DNA from 3 places in the Exiguobacterium sp. s6 genome. Region 2 is predicted to be linked to each of the others. Evidence: riboswitches for the same ligand, from Rfam matches in the RefSeq annotation. Region 2 holds a riboswitch; each other region holds the start of a gene.

Region 1 (6,509 bases), 1.7 Mb from region 2:
ATTCGAAGTTTACCTGTTTATGGTAATATAGACAATAAATAGTCTGAACATTCCGATAAGGAGGGAAAGGATGAAGTGGTCATCTCGATTTATAGGGATCCTTGTTGTGACAGCTTGTCTCGTTGTGACGTTCGTCTTTGTCAGTAAGGAGACGTTCAGTTGGTTTCAAACGCTCGACCATCCAGTTGACGATCCTCTAATAGAAGAGCGTGAGCAAGAAGAAGAGGAACCGGACGAGGATGGAATCGATTTAACGACAGTTGGTGAAAACGAAAAAGGTGGATCCTTACGTGAAAAGAAAAAAATGTTTGAGTTTCCATTCGGTTTGGGTGTAGGCGATGCACCCGGAGGACTCGGAACACTGTTCGCCATCCTCGCTGCTGCCGGATTGATTGTTTACAGTGTCCGGAAATGGTTGCGTCGTCGACGGCTGAAAGGACTCACGTTCCTTTTTACGGATGACACTTCTACTCAATCATCACACGAAGCGGACGCAACGATCGCTGCACAGACGTTCCCGATGCTCACGAACATCGAACTGAGGGATTGGCTCATCACGTTCAACGCGTCGCTCGCCCCTGAGTTAAAACTTCGGACGAATGAGACGGTCGTCGACTGGTTCGAACGCATCGAGCTGACAGATATCGACGCCTCGCTCTATCATCTGATTCGCTATGGTCCCGCATCCGATCATGACATCCCGTTCGAGCAGCAACAACGATTTCACGAGGCACTCGACCGTTACTTGAAGCGGCAACCCTGAGCGAGAAAGTACCCGGGTTCTCAATGACTGGCAAACATGCTACGATCATTGATAATAGGAAAAAAATGTAACTTTCTTAGGAGGTTTGATTGATGAAACGCCTAGGCCTACTCGGATTCAGTGTGTTTTTGCTGACCGGGTGCACCGATTCCGTTGAGCAACCCATCGTCCCGGCCGATACAAATGAACCGTCGTCCGAAGACATCACCGCTTGGACGCGAGAAGATTTTAAAGACGTCTTCGACCAATATGAAAAAGTCCCGCCGCTCTTGAAGGCACTCGAGAACGATGGACTCACCCCGTTCCGTGAGACGTTCGAGCACGTCGTCATCGCCGGCGACGGCATCCAGCATACATACGCCGATATTCATCCATTCAAACTCGATGACGGCACGTACGCCACCGTCTATGAGAGCGAGAACGGGGACATCGCTAACGGTCCCGAGTCGGTCGCGCCGCTGTTTTGGCAAGAAGCATCGTTCCTTCAATTCGTCGAAGAAATCGAGAAACGAAAATATGGGACAAGTGCCCCACCGACGGACGTCGTTTTGACCGAAGACGAGTTTCAGGCGCTCTATAATCGCCACGCCTACACATCCGCGCTCATCGTCGAGCTCGACGAATGGGGCGTACAACTGGCGCGCGATCCGCTCGAGAACGTCATCATCGCGGGAAACGGGGTCAAGGAAGTGAAGGCCGACTTGATCGTCTTTGAAGTCGAAGGTGGCTACGCCATCGTCTACGACCGAGACGGTGAAATCTTCAAAGGGCCGGAGTCGATTGCCCCACTGTTTTGGAGCGAGACGGATTATGAAAACCTACTCGAGAAGTATGAATGACTTATGGGAAGCGTCGTTTCAAGTCCCGGTACTCGAGTAGCAAGTTGAGCCATTGCGCTGGCTTATCGCTCGACTCAGCTACGTCGTACCGATAACTCGTCACGTACACATGCCACGACAAGGCCCGATAGACACAACCGAGCTCTTCAGCGATCAACAAGTGACGCCAAAGCACGTCCTTGGATGCGACGCCGCTCCACGCTTCCAAATAAACCGTACGCATCGTTTGAATCTGTTCATACCAGGCGACCTCGTCTTCTTCCGGCAATAAGTCGTACAGCGCGTTCCAAAACACGCGCACGCTGAAAAATGGATGCGTGACGGTCGCGTCGCCCCAGTCGAGGATACACAAATCATTCGTCCGTTCCCGCCAGAAGATGTTGCCGCCGTGCAAATCACCGTGCTCGAGACTCATCGGCATCCCGGTCGCCAGCTCATCGCACATGGCGATCAATTCATCTTGAAGCGCGAGCATGGCCTCGGCTTTGTATCGCTCGAGCCCGGCGCAGAGCTCAGGTAAATACGTGCGGATTTCGTCCTTCAACTTGGTCGGTCGGCGGTCCGGGATGCCGTAAGACAAGCAGGTCTCGATCTGGTCGATCTCCTGTCGCTGCAGCTGTGCGTATTGACGCAACGCCGCTTCGTATCGACTCACGTCCGGCCGTTCACGTAACGCCTCTCCGCCGATGTCTCGCATGAGCAACCAGTTCCGGGCTGAATCGATGGCGATGACGTCAGGGACGAAATCAGGATGCCGCTCGGCCAGAAACGCCGACAAATCGACCTCACCACGACTGATGTCGGTCACCGCTTTGGCGTAGTAACGTTCCTCATTGAGCGCGCCAACAAGCAAGTACGTCAAATCGGTATCTTTGATCACGTGCCACCTCGCATTCGGCACGTTTGCCTCAATCCATCGTTCGAACCGTTCACGAAACGATCGGTCACGCCATGGGATTGCCTGTCTCATCCTTTTCACCCTTTCTTTCATCATCTCCTAGGAGGAAACGATATGGACGTTGTATATTATTCATACCCGGTCGATGCCATCTTGTATATGTACTTAGGGGCGACGGCCGTCGTCAGTCTCATCATCGGGCTGCTCGTTTGGCGTCTGTTCAAGCGCCGAGCTGTCGGCTTTTGGACAACGCTCGTTCTCAGCTTTGTCGGGCTGTCGCTCTCGCTCGTCTGGTTTCAAAACGCGTCCGTCGCCGTGTTCATGGGGACACTCCCGTGGCTGATCAATCTCGTCTTCTCCCTTTTGTTGTATGGCCTGTTCGTCGGCATCACCTATGTCACGTTCCGACCACGAAAGCTCGACCGCGTCAAATGACGGTATGCTATACTCATGTTAATAAACGACCACTAGGGGAGCCTTCGGGCTGAGACGGCATGCGCCGGACCCTTCGAACCTGATCTGGCTCATACCAGCGTAGGGAAGTGGTGTGGGATTCGTCTGTCTTTCCACGCCACTTTTCCACTTGGAGAAGTGGCGTTTTCATTTTGAAAGGAGACTATCTATGCGTATTCAACAACTCACTTGGATGGCGATGCTCATCGCCATCGCCATCATCGGTTCCCTGTTCATCTCGATTCCGACCGGTGTCGCCCGTGCCTATCCGATTCAACATATGGTGAACGTCATCGCCGCCGTCACCGTCGGGCCGATCGGGGCCGTTCTCGTTGCGTTCGTGACCGGAATCGTCCGTGTCATGACCGGTACCGGGTCGCTCTTGGCCTTTCCCGGAGGTATGATTGGGGCGCTTTTGGCCGGGGTCTTCTATATGAAGACGAACCGCGTCGCCTTCGCCGCATTCGGTGAAGTCATCGGGACAGGGCTCATCGCCTCGCTCGTCGCCGTCCCGTACGCCAAGGTGTTGATGGGGAACGAGTTCGGGGCACTGTTCTTCTTCCCGGCCTTCCTTGCGTCGAGTGTGACCGGCGCCGTGCTCGGCTGGATCGTCTTGGCTCGGGTCAAGCAATTGCGACCGCTCACGGTGAAACGATAAATAGGAGTTCCCCCCGCTAAAAAAATGGTAAAATAAGGATAACACATACTGGGAGGTCATTTCTTGAATCGATTGACGCTATTACTGGCTGCCACCGCTTGCCTGTCCATGTCCGGTCTCTTGTACACGCTTGAACGCATCGCCACGTTCACCCGCTGGAATGCTCAGATTGCGACGGGCACGTTTTCCAGCGAGCCGATGTTCGTCGATGTGCTGCTCCAAAATGTGTCCATCTCGATTTTCGGAGTGGCTGCCCTCGTCCTCTTTTTCAAAGCGGGCAACGCTGTTCAAGGCTCAACGACGACGAAAACAGGGACGGCCGACTCATGACGGCTGTCCCTGTTTGACGTGATACACCCAAATCTCTTCCCCGTTTGCCTCATCAATCAAGCCGCTGTCGACAAATCCACCCTTCTCATAAAATCGTTTCGCTAGTTCGTTCGTCGGATGGAGACTGAGGACGATGTCATCCACATCGAATCGCTCTTGAATCCACACGAGCGCCAACTGTAAAAAGCGTGACCCGATTCCTTTCCCTTGCTCTGTCACATCGATCATAAATCGATCGAGCCAGATGTAACGCTCCACCTTGTTCTCTGCCCCAATCATCATGAAGCCGACGGGATGATCATCACGACAAAGTGCATAGCACTGCCACGCATATTTGACATCGGTTTCCATCTCGCGGAGCGATTCGGCGTTCGTTTCGATAAAACGGGCTTGGTCAGAAGCGACGGTCAAGGCGACGACGGCATCCCGGTTCGTGTCATCGACGAGTTGAGTCGTCAGCGTATTGGCAGCCATCGGCGCACCTCTTCCATGTCCAGTCCGCGCTTCGGCAAGATATAGGCGCTGACCGAGGAGTTGTATAGATACACATAATCATCCTCCTCGACGACTTCCTTGATTCCTGCCCATGACACACGCGTCTCGCCGAACTCATTTAAATCGCGCAGACCGTTCTCCTCCAAATCCATCGTATGGGGGCCAATCATGCCTTCGTTGCTACGTTCGTCGATGAGACGACGCGTCTGCTTCCGGACATGCCGTTCAAAGTATTTCGGATAATATAGGAACCACAGAACGCTCGCGATCCCGTATATCCCGTACAGCCACCAGTCCGTCTCTTGGAGCCACATCGCCAACACGAAAGCAGCGCCTAAAAAGATAAGTGGTCCGATAATCCGCTGCACGAGGAGCATCCGTTTACCTGTCTTCGAACGTTTAACATGGCTCAAGTTGAACCGGATATAGTCGTCTTCTGTCAATTCATATTGAATCTGCATCGTCATTCCCTCCTCGGTGTCCTATACGTCTCACGTGAAGAAAAGTTCCGTTTAGAACGTCGATTCGATAGAATGAAACAAAGGAGTGACACGATGAAACAAATCCACCATCTCTGCATCCAAACGCCCGATTACGAGGCGTCCAAACGATTCTATGAGGCGCTCGGCTTCGAGCTCGTCCAAGAGTCACCCGACTTCCACACCCGAGCGTTCAACAGCTGGCTCAAACTTGGCGATTTCTATATCGAGCTTCAAACGGCAAAAGTCGACGAGACGTTGTCGCCTTATTCAAAGCACGTGGCCGGCCCGGTCCACTTCGCGCTTTATGTCGATGACCTCGAAACAGAAGTGCGGCGCCTCGAGGACCTCGGTGTAACGTTCCTACCAAAGCACGGCGGGAACATCTACTTCGTCGTTGATGGTCATTTGAGTAAATTAAAAGCCCCGGAAGGCACGATTATCGAGCTCCGGGACACGTTTGTCATCAAGTGAGGCGCTGCCTTGCTTTTTTTATTGCCAAAATCGCACACCCTCATGTTTTTCGCCGTCTTCGAACAGGTACAAGACAAAGAACACACTTTGTCCGTACCGTTTGGAGGCCTTTCATGAAATATCTCGATTATTGGAGTTACTTATCGCTCTCCCTCGCCAAGCTGTTCCTCTTCAGCCTGTTGACCGCGAGCGCGTTCGACCTACCTTTTCTATTCATCAACCTCGCGACCATCTTGATGATGACGAGTTGGGCGCTACTCGTAAAACCGCAGACACGTCGCTGGATTTTGTTCGCGTCGCTGTTTCTGCACAGCACGCTACTCATCTCGGACGTCTGGTATTACCGCTATTTCGGCAACTTGCTGTCGGTCGCCCTACTGTCTGATATCGGCCAGATGGGAGACGTCGGGGGCGGATTTTTGACATTGATTCAAGCACCCGACTTCATCTTGTTCACGGATTTGCTCGTCTACGCGGCTATCCTCGTCTATATGAAGCGACACCCCATCACGGAATCGAAACGCCTCGGTCGCCGTTTGGCAGCTTCCGGCTTTCTGATCGGCCTCATCATCTTTACCGTTCCGACCGCCGTTCATTACGCTGAGGCAGACCATCGCAAGACCCCGATTTCGAATATGCGTGAGTATTATCAGTTCGGATTTTGGGGCTATCACGGGCTCGATACGTTCCGTGGCCTTCGCGACGCGTTGAACCTCGGTGACGACCTGACGGAACGGGAGCGCGGCCAAATCGAAGCGTTGGCGACCGAACCGGTCGAGGCTACAGCCGACACGAACGTCATCGTCGTTCAGCTCGAGTCGTTCCAAACGTCCGTGATCGGCCAGACCGTCAACGGTCAAGAACTGACCCCGAATTTGAATGCGCTTCGCGACGAGATGCTGTACTTCACGAATTTTTATCATCAGACACACGAGGGCCGGACGTCGGATGCGGAATTTACCGTCAACGCCTCGCTCTATCCCGTCAAATCAGGTTCGGTGTATACGCAGTATGCGACGAACACGTTTGACGCCTTGCCTGAGCAGTTACGACGAGCCGGCTATGATACGGCCGCGATGCATGCGTTCGACAAGGAGTTTTGGAATCGTGCCAACTTCTA
Region 2 (6,509 bases):
CTTTGGGATTGCGGTGGCCATGTCGAACGCGACGCTGACCCATACGATGTCGGTCCTCGGGTCGGTCCACTACTTTTCCCCGGAGCAAGCGCGCGGAAAGTTCGCCGATGAGAAGTCAGATATTTATTCGCTCGGCGCCGTGCTCTATGAACTCGTGACCGGCCGGGTGCCGTTCATCGGCGAGACGCCGGTCGCCGTCGCGTTGCAGCATCTGCAAGACGACCCGATTCGACCGATGGATTTGAACCCGAACATCCCGCAAGCGCTCGAGAACTGTATTATGCAGGCGCTCGCGAAGTCACCGGGCGCACGTCATGCCTCGGTCGCCGCGTTCAAAAAGGATTGCATGACGTCACTTGATTCAGAACGTGCGAATGAACCGAAGCGGTCGAATGCTGAGCAAGATGCGTTTGATCAGACGCTCGTCATGGCGCCGGTCGTACCGGATGAGCCAAACGTCAAAGAGGCGCCGGAGCAACCGGTCGCAGCAAGTGAACCCGTGAAAGACAAACCGAAACGGAAGAAGAAGTGGTGGCTTTGGCTCTTGCTTGCGCTCCTGTTGATCGGTGGCGGGATTGGGGCTTACGTCATCGCTGACGAGATGTCCCGTGCCGTCGTGCCGGACGTCGTCGGCATGACGAGCGACGAGGCGACGACCGAGCTCGAAACGGCCGGTTTTGTCGTCGAGGCAACTGAACGGGCAAGTGACAACATCGCCGCTGGCGACGTCATCTCGCAGACACCGCAAGCCGGACGGAAGCCGAAACGTGGGACGACCGTGACGATTGTCGTCTCGGCCGGAAAAGAGACGGTCGAGATGCCGGATGTTGAAGGACTGTCCCAGTCGTCGGCCGAGCGGACGCTCAAAGATCTTGAGTTCACGGATATCGAGATTCAGTCGGAGGCATCCGAGACGGTCGATAGCGGGGATGTCATCTCCCAATCGATCGCCCCAGGCAACGAGGTCGTCCCATCTGAAGAGACGGTGACGCTCGTCGTCTCGACCGGCAGCAATAAAATCGAACTCGCCAACTTGGCGGGCTATACGTTCGAGGAAGCGACAACGTATGCCGAACAGAATAGCTTGAAAATCGTCAAACGTGATGAGTATTCAACGAGCGTTCCTGCGAATCAAATCATCCGTCAACTCCCGACGGCCGGTACGGCAGTCGACCCGGGGACGGAACTGACCGTCATCGTGTCACAAGGGGTCGAACCGACGGACGTCTCGATTGAACGGGAAGTCAACGTCGAAATCGAGCCGCCCGCTGAAGGCGAAGAAGCCGAGGCACTCGAAGTCGTCATTCGGACGGTCGACGCCCGTGGCGAAGTCGAGGTGTTGCGTGATAAGATAACGGAGACAACGACTTACTCGTATACGCTCGTCATCGCACCGGACGAAGTCGGAACCGCGACGATTGAAGTCGACGGCGAAGTCGTTCGCACGGATACGGTGACTTACGCACAAGCAAAAGATTCACAATGAAGAGGTGGCGTGCGCGTCGCCTCTTTTTCTAAGGAGGGAATGGAATGAAAGGTACGATTATTCGATTACAAGGCGGGTTTTATGACGTCATGACGGAAGAGAAACAAGAGATCCGTTGTCGCGCCCGCGGCAATTTCCGCAACCGGAACATCTCGCCGGTCGTCGGTGACGATGTCGACATCCAAGACCAAGGGGATGGTACCGGTTATATATTGGCTGTTGACGAGCGGTCGAACCATCTCGTCCGCCCGCCGATCGCCAACATCGATCAAGCGTTCTTGTTATTCTCGGTAAAAGAGCCGGCGTTCTCGTTCCATCTGCTCGACCGTTTCCTCGTCTTGATCGAGTCGAAGCAAGTCCATCCGATTATCGTTTTGACGAAAATGGATTTGTTGACGGAGGCGGAACGGAAAACGATTCACGAAGCAGCGGCTTTATATCGTTCCATCGGCTATGAGGTCATCGAGACGTCGACCGAGGACGGGTCGGGAATCGAAAAAATCCGCGGGTCGTTTAAGGAGAAGACGAGTGTATTCGCCGGACAGACCGGGGTCGGCAAGAGTTCGCTCTTGAACGCGGTCGCACCTGAGCTTGAACTTGCGACCGGGAAAATCTCGAAATCACTCGGGCGCGGTAAGCACACGACGCGTCACGTCACGCTGATCACGCTCGCTGACGGGCTCGTGGCCGATACGCCTGGTTTCTCGAGCCTCGAGTTCCCAGAAGAACTCGAAGTCGAAGAGATGCGCTGGTGTTTCCCTGAGTTCGTCGAGCGGCATGATGACTGTAAATTCCGCGGTTGTGCCCATTTGAACGAACCAGGTTGTGCCGTCAAAGCGGCCGTCGAAGCTGGAGAAATCGCTTCCACCCGCTATGAGAATTATGTTACGTTTATGGCAGAGTTAAACGATAGACAACGGAGGTACTGACATGATTAAAATTGCACCATCGATTTTAGCGGCGGACTTCGCCAATTTAGAGGCAGAAGTGAAGGCGGTCCAAGAGGCCGGAGCGGATTACATCCATTTTGACGTCATGGACGGTCAATTCGTCCCGAACATTTCAATCGGCCTACCGGTGTTAGCGAGCTTACGGAAGAAGTCGGACATGGTGTTAGACGTTCATTTGATGATCGACCAGCCCGAACGGTTCGTCGAAGATTTCATCAAGGCCGGGGCGGATATCGTCACGGTTCACGTTGAAGCGACGAATCATTTGCATCGCGTGTTGCAACAAATCAAAGCGGCCGGCGCCAAGTGTGGTGTCGTCTTGAATCCGCATACGCCGCTGTCATCGATTGAACACGTGCTCGGTGACGTCGACATGGTGCTCCTCATGACGGTGAACCCTGGTTTTGGGGGCCAGGCATTCATCGAATCGGTCGTCCCGAAAATCGCGGCGCTGAGCGAGATGCGCCAAGCGCGTCGTCTCGACTTTGAAATCGAGATTGACGGCGGTGTCAACGCAGAGACGGCGAAATTATGCATCGACGCTGGCGCTGATGTGCTCGTGGCTGGTTCAGCCATCTATAACGAGCCGAGCTATAAAGACGCAATCGATAGCATTCGTCACGCTTCTCGTGTATAATCGTCGATAGAACAACAAATATTGTCGCAAGGGGTGTCACATTCTGTGGCTGAGAGGCATTTGCTAACCCTTTGAACCTGTTCCGTTCACACGGACGTAGGGATGTGGCGAAAATGCACGTTGCTACTGGATAGCAGCATGGCGTTTACGTCATGCTGCTTTTTGTCGTTCGCTCATATAATAAGGAGGGAATAAGATGAAACAACGTTTAAAACTACAGGCGCTCATTGAAATCTCATTGTTCGCCGCACTCGGCTTGATCTTTGATTTGCTCATCCCGTTCCGGATGCCGCAGGGCGGATCGATCAGCCTGGCGATGTTGCCGATCTTTGTGATGGCGTACCGCCATGGATTAAAAGGCGGACTGGCGACAGGAGCGCTCGTCGGAACGCTGCAACTGCTGTTCGGGGCTTACATCTTCACACCGGTCCAGTTCCTGCTCGACTACACGTTCGCTTACGGTGTCGTCGGGATGGCCGGACTGTTCGCTGGTCAAGTGAAACGGGCCGCCAAGGACGAGGCGAAAAAGACGCTCGTCGTCTACTTGGTGCTCGGGGCGCTCCTCGGTTCACTGCTTCGCTACGGCGCCCACGTCTTATCAGGGATCGTCTTCTTCGCCGAGTACGCGGAAGGGCCGGTCGTCGCCTATTCGTTTGCTTATAATATGACGTATATGTTGCCGTCCTTCCTCGTGTCGGCCGTCGTCCTCGTTCTCTTGTTCGTCTCGGCACCACGTTTCGCCACGCTCGCGACCCGGGGTCTCCGCTAATGCGGGTGTTGATTGTGGCGGCCAGCCCGGAACCAATCTCGGGACTCCCGCGTGACGTCGATTACATCATCGGCGTCGACGGGGGGTACGAGACACTGTTGAACCAAGGGCTGAACCCGGATCTCGTCGTCGGCGATTTCGATTCCTTCACGGGCGAAGTGCCGATTGACGCCGTCCGTTACCCATCTGAAAAAGACGTGACCGACCTCGAGATCGCGCTCGAGGCGGCCCGTGGACACGGGGCGACGGAGATGCTTGTGTACGGCGCTCTCGGTGGACGCCTCGACATGACGCTCGGCAATATTGGGCTGCTCGAGGCATATCCAGAGATGCGTTTGTTCACGGCCGGGCAAACCGTTCGTCTTGTTGGAGCTGGGCGTCACGAGCTCCCACGTCAAGCCGATCATTATTTGTCGCTCATCCCGTGGAAGCGGGCGAACGTGTCAATCCGCGGCGTCAAATATCCGCTCGACCGTCACGATGTCGTCAGCCATGAGGCGCTCACGATTTCGAACGAGTGGGCCGGTGAGGCGGCGGATTTGATCGTGCATGAAGGAAAGGTGCTCGTGCTGTATATCAAAAAATGAACACAAAAAAAATCCCATCGGCGAATGCCGCTGGGATTTATTTCGTTCGTGTATAAAAATTATACGCGTTCAACGAGACCTGATTTAAGAGCGCGAGCTGAAACCCAAACTCGTTTAGGTTTACCGTCAACGAGAATACGAACTTTTTGTACGTTTACACCCCAAGTGCGTTTTGTCTTGTTGAGTGCGTGCGAACGGTTGTTACCTGATTTAGGTGATTTACCTGTTACGTAGCATTTACGTGCCATGCGTTTCCCCTCCTTTTTTATGTGGGTTCGTCCTAATAGACACTCGTTTATATTAGCACGGGTTTTTTCACGATGCAACTAGAAAATCATAGGATGACAAGAAAAAAACTTGACATTACTGGAAAGGATTTTAATAATGAATGAGGGTTACGGCTACAATTGACCGAGTTTATGGAGCAGGTTCTTTTAATAACTAGGTACTTATTGTAGAATGTAGTGAAGGAATCATTCCGAATGAAGGAGGCTACTCCATATGGCAATTGAAATGAAGACAACATATGGCAATATTGACATCACGAACGACGTGGTCGCAACACTAGCAGGCGGTGCGGCGATGGAATGTTTCGGCGTTGTGGGAATGGCGTCTCAAGCTCAATTGAAAGACGGGATTGCAGAACTATTGAAGCGTGAAAACTACGCCCGAGGCGTGGTCGTACGTCAAGATGGAGAAGACGTACATATCGACATGCACATCATTGTGAGCTACGGGACGAAAGTGTCGGAAGTCGCATATAACGTGCAAAGCCGTGTAAAATACACGCTCGGTGAAACTTTAGGATTAAACGTTTCGTCGGTAAACATATTCGTACAAGGCGTTCGTCTGACGAATGACTGACGAGAACGAAGGAGGATTTGGTGTGGGTTTAAAACGTTTAGATGGATTGGTGTTCGCGAACATGGTCGCGAACGGTGCAGCCAACTTGAGCCAGAATGCGGATTATGTAGATTCGCTTAACGTCTTCCCGGTGCCGGATGGCGACACGGGGACGAACATGAATTTGACGATGACATCGGGTGCGAAGGAAGTGGCCGCACTCAACACGGCAAATATCGCTGACGTCTCATCGAAGTTTGCACGTGGTCTCTTGATGGGGGCACGCGGGAACTCCGGTGTTATTTTAAGCCAATTGTTCCGTGGCTTCGGTAAAGCGATCGAAGGAAAGACCGAAGTGTCGACAGTCGATTTCGCCGAGGCATTGAAACGTGGTGTCGACACGGCATACAAGGCGGTTATGAAACCGGTTGAAGGAACGATTTTGACGGTTGCTCGTGAAGCGGCCGACGAAGCGCTCCGTGCTTCAGAGTCGACGAGCGACTTCAACGAGTTCATGGAACGTGTGATCGTGGAAGCGAAAGCTTCACTCGAGCGGACGCCGGACTTATTGCCGGTCTTGAAAGAAGTCGGCGTCGTCGATTCGGGCGGCCAAGGCTTGCTCGTCATTTATGAAGGGTTCCTTGCGAGCCTCGAAGGAAAAGAGCTCGAGAAGCCACATGCACCGGTCATGGATGCGCTCATCGAAGCCGAACATCATGCCCACGCCGCGCAAGGATTCATGTCGACCGAAGACATCGAGTTCGGTTATTGCACGGAAATCATGGTTCGTTTCCAAGATGCGAAGTTGAAGGATGCCCCGTTCAACGAGGACGCGTTCCGCAACGAACTGTCTGAACTCGGGGACTCACTCCTCGTCGTCGCAGATGAAGAGTTGCTTAAAGTTCACGTTCACGTCGAGACGCCAGGCGACGTCATCACGAAAGGACAGCGTTACGGTGAACTCGTCGCTGTCAAAATCGAGAATATGCGTCAACAGCACTCGACCATTTTAGAAGAAGAGCACGGCGCGAACCAACATGGCGTCCAACCGACGGCTCCGAAGGCGAAAGCACCGTATGCAATCGTCACGGTCGCCATGGGTGAAGGCGTCAGCGACTTGTTCCGTTCACTCGGTGCGGCTCACGTCATCGAAGGCGGTCAGACGATGAACCCGTCGACGGAAGATATCGTCAAGGCGATCGAAGCGGCCAACGCGGACCATGTCTTCATCTTCCCG
Region 3 (6,509 bases), 480 kb from region 2:
GATCGTATTCGTTCGACCATTAAGTCATAGAGCGCACGAAGCGATACCTCGTCTTGTCCGGCAGTCGGTTCATCAAACGCAATCAGTTGTTTATTAGACAGCATCATCACTCCGATGGCGAGCCTTCGTTTTTGACCGTGACTAAGGGAGAGTGGATGGTGGTCACGCACTGATTCGAGCCCGAGCCGCGTTAAGACGTCCTCAATCGGGCGATTATGGCCATATGCGAGTTCTCGGGTCACATCATTCGTAACGAATAGATGCGCCGGTGATTGCGGGACGAGGCCGACTTCACGATGTTTCCGGGCTAGGCTTCGCAGCCATGTCGACTTTCCGCTACCATTTCGACCGAGTACCGCAATGAGATCACCCTCAGCGACCTTTAACTCGCTCGCTGCTAATTGAAATGTTTTTCGTTTTAATTCCGGTATGTGAAATAACATTTTCTTTCCTTGTTCAACTTTAATTGGAGAGAACGCATAATCTGGTCGGACGATGAACGGTCCATCATAGTCGATGCGCCCACTCACGAGCTTTATTTGTCGGTCAAAAAAATCACCCCATATGTATGGCCGATGCTCGATGACGACAACGTTTACGGTCTGTGCGACGCCGTCGAGCCAACGAACGAAATGATGGGCGGTCTCAGGATCGAGGTGAGCGAGCGGCTCATCGAGGAGGAGCCACTCGGGGCGGCCAATCAAGGCACAAGCGACGGCAATTTGCTGCTTCTCACCCCCCGATAGGTCATGAATGGTACGGTGACGATAATCGGTCAAATGCAACGCCTCTAACATTGTGGTGACACGGGCCATCATCTCGTCTCTCGCGACGGCAAAGTTTTCGAGCGTGAAAATCAATTCTTCTTCGACCGTCTGCATGACGAACTGACTGTCCGGGTCCTGAAAGACCGTTCCGATGCGCCGGTTCACTTCGCCAGCTTCATACGTATCATAAGAGCGATCGAACAAGTGCAGTCTGCCCGTCACGATGCCATCACAATTGTCCGGATAGAGACGATTCATCAAAGCGAGCAATGTTGATTTTCCCGACCCACTTGCCCCTGTAATGACCGTTCTCCCTTTTGTTAGACGTAGTGTGATATCCGTCAAGACATCGCATTTCTTGTTCGGATAACGAAATGTCAGATGTTCTGCCTCAACCATGCATACGGTCCTGTCGCGCGAGGGCATACCCATCAAGCGCGCCCGTCCGAAGCAACAAGTCGCTCAAAATCTTACCGCCCAGACCAGCAATCAACATCCCGCTCGTTGCGCGTAGTGCGAACATCGTAGCCACATATGTCGGACTGAGGGCATTGAGCCCTCCCATGACGTACGTATACGCGAAACTTGTCACAGCAGCACTGAATCCGGCGAGCATGAGCACCCAAAGATCATAGCGTTTATAACCCGTCAAAGCGAACGCCGCTTCGGCGCCGATCCCTTGAACGATCCCAACTAAAATGATGCGCGGTCCGATGGCGTTGCCAATCATCATCTCAATCGTCGCCGCAAGCACTTCGGACAAGAATGCAGCCCCAGGCTTGCGAATGATATAAGCTGCGATAATCGAGACGATGAACCATATCCCAAAAATCCATTCGTAGGCGATTGGTCCAATCAGACCGGCCCACAAGTTACCAGCATGGACGAACGCCAAATAGACCACCGCGAACACGACCGATAAAATCGACAACAAGACGATTTCTTTTAACTTCCACGATTTAAGCATCCATGCGTCCCTCGTGTGACGGGCTGTTCACGCTGAACGTCACCGTCATGACGACGTGGCTTGTCTTCTGTCGGACGCGATCAAACGTCGCCTCATAGAAAGCGAACACCGGCTCGATGTCCCCATGTATGCCTGAGGCGTAATGCATCGAGTCATTGAAGACACCCCGCTCTTTCGCAAAAGCGATTTCTTCGTAGATGATGTCCATGTAGTTCTCATCACCGAGCGGATAGAGCGCGAACTGTGAAGAGACATATTGCGGACCGACGGGACCATTAAGCGGTTCGCTCGACACAACGAGCACTTCATCTCCGGCCGTATCCCCTGGACACCCGACCGAGAACGTCCCGCTCATCGACACATGTTCCCCTGTCTTCGTCGCGTGTGACAGCACGGTCTTAGCCACATCGAATACATGCTCACTTCGTCCACGGATGACCGTCGACACGTCATCGGTATGTCGCCAGACGTTTTGTAAATCCGTCTCCTTCAACGCCCCTTTGATGATGCTCACGAAATCAGTCGTCATCGGGCTCAGTGTAAAGCGGAACCCGACGATCGGGCTCGTTCCACATTGTTTGTTCATGTTCTATTCCCCCTTATTATGTGTACACAAAAAAGCCGCATCCATGAGAATGCGGCCACTCGTCCAATTTTAATCCATTAGAAAAAGTGCCACACTTCCTCACGCCGGTATTACCCGGATCGAGTCATAAGGGATTGGAGCCATGCTCACATCTCAGCCGAAGCACCCCTAGTGTAGTCCAATGTATGCGGTTGTTCATGCAAGAATCAGTATAGACGACCGCTTTCATTTTGTAAACGGTCTTATGAGAACGTGACGACCTCGTTCCCCGGAAGTGTGTCCCGGAGCGTCGACCAATCCAGCGCCATCTCCTCATCTGTCAGCAGACAGTGATCGAGCTCTTGTTCGATGATGGCTCGATCCATCCGCTGCCCAATCAAGACGAGCTCCGTCTGTCGGTCCCCGTACGGTTCGACATAGTCGGCGGCGAGTTCCGGTTCGGCCGCGAACATGTGACGGCGCTCTTCTTCCGGAAGCGTCGCGAGCCAGCGTCCGGCATGTTCGAGCGTCGAGGCGTAACCCGCTTGTGAAAACAGACAGGCGAGGTCGTTCCGTGAAGCGATCCATAAAAACCCTTTCGCACGGACGATTTCTTCCGGAAACGTCTCAATCCAGGCATGGAGACGCTCCGGGTGGAACGGCCGACGCCGACGGTAGACGAATGAGCTGATGCCATACTCTTCCGTCTCCGGCGTGTGCACATCTGTCTCAAGTTCTTGAATCCACCCGGCCGCATGCATCGCCTGTTCGAAATCGAACAAATTGACATCCAACAGCTCGGTCAATTCCACGTTCGCATGGACAGACGTCAACAGCTTCGCGGTTGGGTTGAGCGCCTTCAACAGTCCGGTCATCTCGCCGAGTTCGGTCTCGGTCACGCGATCCGCCTTGTTCAAGACGATGATATCGGCGAATTCGACTTGGTCGACGAGCAGGTCGACGACTTCGCGGACGTCCGTCGCCTCGATCGCCTGCTTGCGTTCATGGAGCGACTCGCCCGAGTTGAAATCTTTTAAGAACCGAAACGCATCGACGACGGTCACCATCGCATCAATATAGACTCGGCTCGTCAAATCGATGCCGAGGGCGTCATCGGCATATGTAAACGTTTGGGCGACCGGGATCGGCTCTGAGATACCGGACGACTCGATGATGATTCCGTCGAGGTCCCGGTCGTTCGCAAGCTCTGCTACCGCCTCGAGCAGGTCCTCACGGAGCGTGCAACAGATGCAGCCGTTCGATAGTTCGACCAACTTTTCGTCCGTCCTTGAAAAACCGCCCTGTTCAATCAATCGCTCATCGATATTCAACTCGCTCATGTCGTTGACGATGACGGCGTATTTCTTGCCCGTCCGATTGTTCAATATGTGGTTCAATAGTGTCGTCTTACCGCTTCCTAAATAACCGGACAGCACGGTGATCGGGATTCGTCTCATTCTACCCACTCCTAAATCGTAATGATTACTTTTTAGATAATGACGGGTCGGTGACGTCTTGTCAAGAAAAAAACACGCCCGTTTCCGGACGTGTTCTCCTGCCTATTCCTCTAACGCCTTGCGTTCGGCCTCTGAGCGTGGATAGGCGTTCGCCTGCCATTCGGCTCGATAAATCGAGTCGAGCTGGGTCAGACCGACCTCATCCGCGTCCTTGTCGGCATCCACACTCGGCGTCTCATCCCACCGCGGATTCAAATACGTATGATCGTCTTCCCGGTTTGCCTCCAACAGCTTTTGAATCCCGACCCGGGCGACCGCCGCGAGCGCCAAACCGATTCCCGCACGAACGAGCAATCGTTTTACCATCTTCGTACCTCCTTATCGACCAAACCGATAGAGCGGCATCCCTTTCACATCTGTATCAATTTTAAAGACCGACCCTGCGTCCGGATGGGCCTCGAGCGCCGCGTCATCCATTCCTTCGCGCGCCGTCGTGATCGCAAGTTGTTTCAAGTCATCACCGACGAAACAGCATGACGTGACGTTCGGGGCCGGCACGAGCACCTCGAGCACTTTTTCACCCGTCTTCGGGTTCCAGCGCGAGACGCGTCCGCCCGCGAAGTGGGCAATCCATAAAAAGCCGTCCTCATCGGATGTCATGCCGTCCGGGAATCCTTCCTCATCTTTGAAATCGATGACGACTTCCCCATCCCCGAGTGTTCCTGTTTTCAAGTCGAACGGGTATTTGCGGACCGTCTCGGTCGGTGTATCGATATGGTAGAATGTCGAGTGGTCCGGAGACCATGTCAGACCGTTCGACAGCGTCAGTTCACTGAGCATGACCTCGGTCGTGCCGTCACGGTTCAAGCGATAGAGCGTCGCCTCGTTCTCCTCGTCGTTGAGATGAAGCGTCCCGGCAAAGATTCGTCCGTACGGGTCGGCCTTTCCGTCGTTGAAGCGAAGATCCCCTTCCGGGTCATCGAGTTCGACGAGTTTATCGAGTCGCTTCGATCCCTCGTCCCATTCATAGATGCCGTCTTTCAAGCCGACGACGACGCCGTCTGTCACTTTCGGGACCGCAAACCCGATCTGTTGTCCCATATCGAACGATGACAGCTCGTCTTCCTTTTCGTCGTACCACCAAAGTGTGTGTCCTTCGATGTCGACCCAATAGAACCGTTTCAGTTCAGCATCCCAACACGGGCCTTCCCCAAGTGTATTTCTGACTCGAATCCATAACGCAGCGTTTACTGTCTCCATTGAATTGCCTCCACTCTCTACATTGATTTCAACTGACTATTCCCTGAGCGGACGAGGTCTATTCAAGATTTTTCAAAATCGTTCCGCAGAGTTAGGGGCGATGTCCGTCTTTCCTTCACCGGAGCGGCTCTATGAAAAAAAACTCCTTGAATCATTCGATTCAAGGAGTCCACTTATTTCGCACCTTCGACGTTCATATGTTTACTGCGCAACTGGCCGCATGCCGCATCGATGTCAGTCCCGTGCTCAAGGCGGACACCGGTGTTGATGCCACGCTTCTTCAAGACATCATAGAACGCCATGATGTCCTCCGAGGTACTGCGCTCGTATTGGATATGCTCGTTGACCGGGTTATACGGGATCAAGTTGACGTACGACTTGTCCTTAATATCGTCGATGAGCGCCGCCAATTCCTCGGCGTGCTCCGGTAAATCGTTCACTTTCGACAGGAGAATATATTCGAACGTGATTCGTTTGTTCGTCTTCTCGACGTAATACCGGATGGCCGGCATGAGCTTGTCGAGCGGGAACGCCCGGTTGATTTTCATGATTTGCGTCCGCAGCGCGTCGTTCGGCGCATGGAGCGACAGCGCCAAGTTGATGCGCAAATCGAGGTCCGCGAACTTGTAAATCTTGTCGGCGAGTCCGCTCGTCGAGACGTTGATTTTACGCGGCGCGATCGCGAGACCGCGCTCGTCCTTGACGACACGCAGGAAGTCGACCAAGTTGTCAAAGTTATCGAACGGTTCGCCGATCCCCATGACGACGATATGGCTGACCCGGGCCCCTTCGCCGACTTCGTCCAAGTAATGTTGCACGGTCATGATTTGTTCGACGACTTCGCCCGCCGTCAAATCACGTGTCTTCTTCAAGAGACCGCTCGCACAGAAGCTGCAGCCGATATTGCACCCGACCTGCGTCGTCACACAGACCGAACGGCCGTACTTATGTCGCATGAGCACTGTCTCGATATAGTGCCCGTCGTGTAGTTTAAGTAAAAATTTGACCGTCCCGTCGCCCGCCTCTTGTTTGACGAACAGGTCTTGCGTCGAGATGACGTATTCGGCGGCGATCGCCTCACGCACCTCGGCCCGTACCGAGATGTCCTCGATTTGCTTCACTCGGTCGATGTAGAGCGAGTCCCAGATTTGTCTCGCATGGAAGGCGCTGTATCCCCAAGAGACACACGCTTCTGTCAGCTGATCGAACGTCAGCCCGTATATAGATGGTTTCATTGCTATCTGTCCTTTCTTCAATCCGCATACGTACCATTGTAGCGGACGTGGACGACGGGTGCAACGTTCTTATAACGGTGGAACGGGACGCGAAATATGTCGCTCGAACGCATACGCCAGACGGATCAAGTCACGTTCGGCATAACTCGTCCCGGTGAACGATAGGCCGAACGGCGCCCCGCTCGCTTTCAAGCGATATGGGATCGTGATGGTCGGATGCCCGGCTTTTGCCGCCATGTCATAGTTCAAATCGTGAGG

What was found. A riboswitch is a leader RNA that binds a small molecule or an ion and turns the genes downstream of it on or off. The one in region 2 is predicted to bind thiamine pyrophosphate.
Region 1: another riboswitch for thiamine pyrophosphate. It lies ahead of thiW (energy coupling factor transporter S component ThiW); the one in region 2 lies ahead of thiT (energy-coupled thiamine transporter ThiT).
Region 3: another riboswitch for thiamine pyrophosphate. It lies ahead of KNP75_RS06225 (YkoF family thiamine/hydroxymethylpyrimidine-binding protein); the one in region 2 lies ahead of thiT (energy-coupled thiamine transporter ThiT).

What each region holds. Positions count from the first base shown of each region.
Region 1 covers NZ_JACSLN010000001.1:20,803-27,311, reverse strand. Annotated here, with positions in the region: gene KNP75_RS00195 (hypothetical protein) at 71-763, shown strand; gene KNP75_RS00190 (hypothetical protein) at 856-1,602, shown strand; gene KNP75_RS00185 (aminoglycoside phosphotransferase family protein) at 1,604-2,572, opposite strand; gene KNP75_RS00180 (hypothetical protein) at 2,615-2,935, shown strand; TPP riboswitch at 2,960-3,058, shown strand; gene thiW (energy coupling factor transporter S component ThiW) at 3,123-3,611, shown strand; gene KNP75_RS00170 (hypothetical protein) at 3,675-3,941, shown strand; gene KNP75_RS00165 (GNAT family N-acetyltransferase) at 3,936-4,415, opposite strand; gene KNP75_RS00160 (YcxB family protein) at 4,397-4,897, opposite strand; gene KNP75_RS00155 (VOC family protein) at 4,991-5,389, shown strand; gene KNP75_RS00150 (LTA synthase family protein) at 5,503-6,509, shown strand, end outside.
Region 2 covers NZ_JACSLN010000001.1:1,679,093-1,685,601, reverse strand. Annotated here, with positions in the region: gene pknB (Stk1 family PASTA domain-containing Ser/Thr kinase) at 1-1,486, shown strand, start outside; gene rsgA (ribosome small subunit-dependent GTPase A) at 1,531-2,415, shown strand; gene rpe (ribulose-phosphate 3-epimerase) at 2,417-3,073, shown strand; TPP riboswitch at 3,093-3,193, shown strand; gene thiT (energy-coupled thiamine transporter ThiT) at 3,270-3,842, shown strand; gene KNP75_RS08720 (thiamine diphosphokinase) at 3,842-4,429, shown strand; gene rpmB (50S ribosomal protein L28) at 4,489-4,677, opposite strand; gene KNP75_RS08710 (Asp23/Gls24 family envelope stress response protein) at 4,931-5,293, shown strand; gene KNP75_RS08705 (DAK2 domain-containing protein) at 5,316-6,509, shown strand, end outside.
Region 3 covers NZ_JACSLN010000001.1:1,202,721-1,209,229, reverse strand. Annotated here, with positions in the region: gene KNP75_RS06235 (ABC transporter ATP-binding protein) at 1-1,166, opposite strand, end outside; gene KNP75_RS06230 (ECF transporter S component) at 1,159-1,734, opposite strand; gene KNP75_RS06225 (YkoF family thiamine/hydroxymethylpyrimidine-binding protein) at 1,727-2,320, opposite strand; TPP riboswitch at 2,400-2,500, opposite strand; gene KNP75_RS06220 (GTP-binding protein) at 2,563-3,756, opposite strand; gene KNP75_RS06215 (hypothetical protein) at 3,859-4,122, opposite strand; gene KNP75_RS06210 (SMP-30/gluconolactonase/LRE family protein) at 4,135-5,016, opposite strand; gene rlmN (dual-specificity RNA methyltransferase RlmN) at 5,190-6,251, opposite strand; gene KNP75_RS06200 (amidase family protein) at 6,321-6,509, opposite strand, start outside.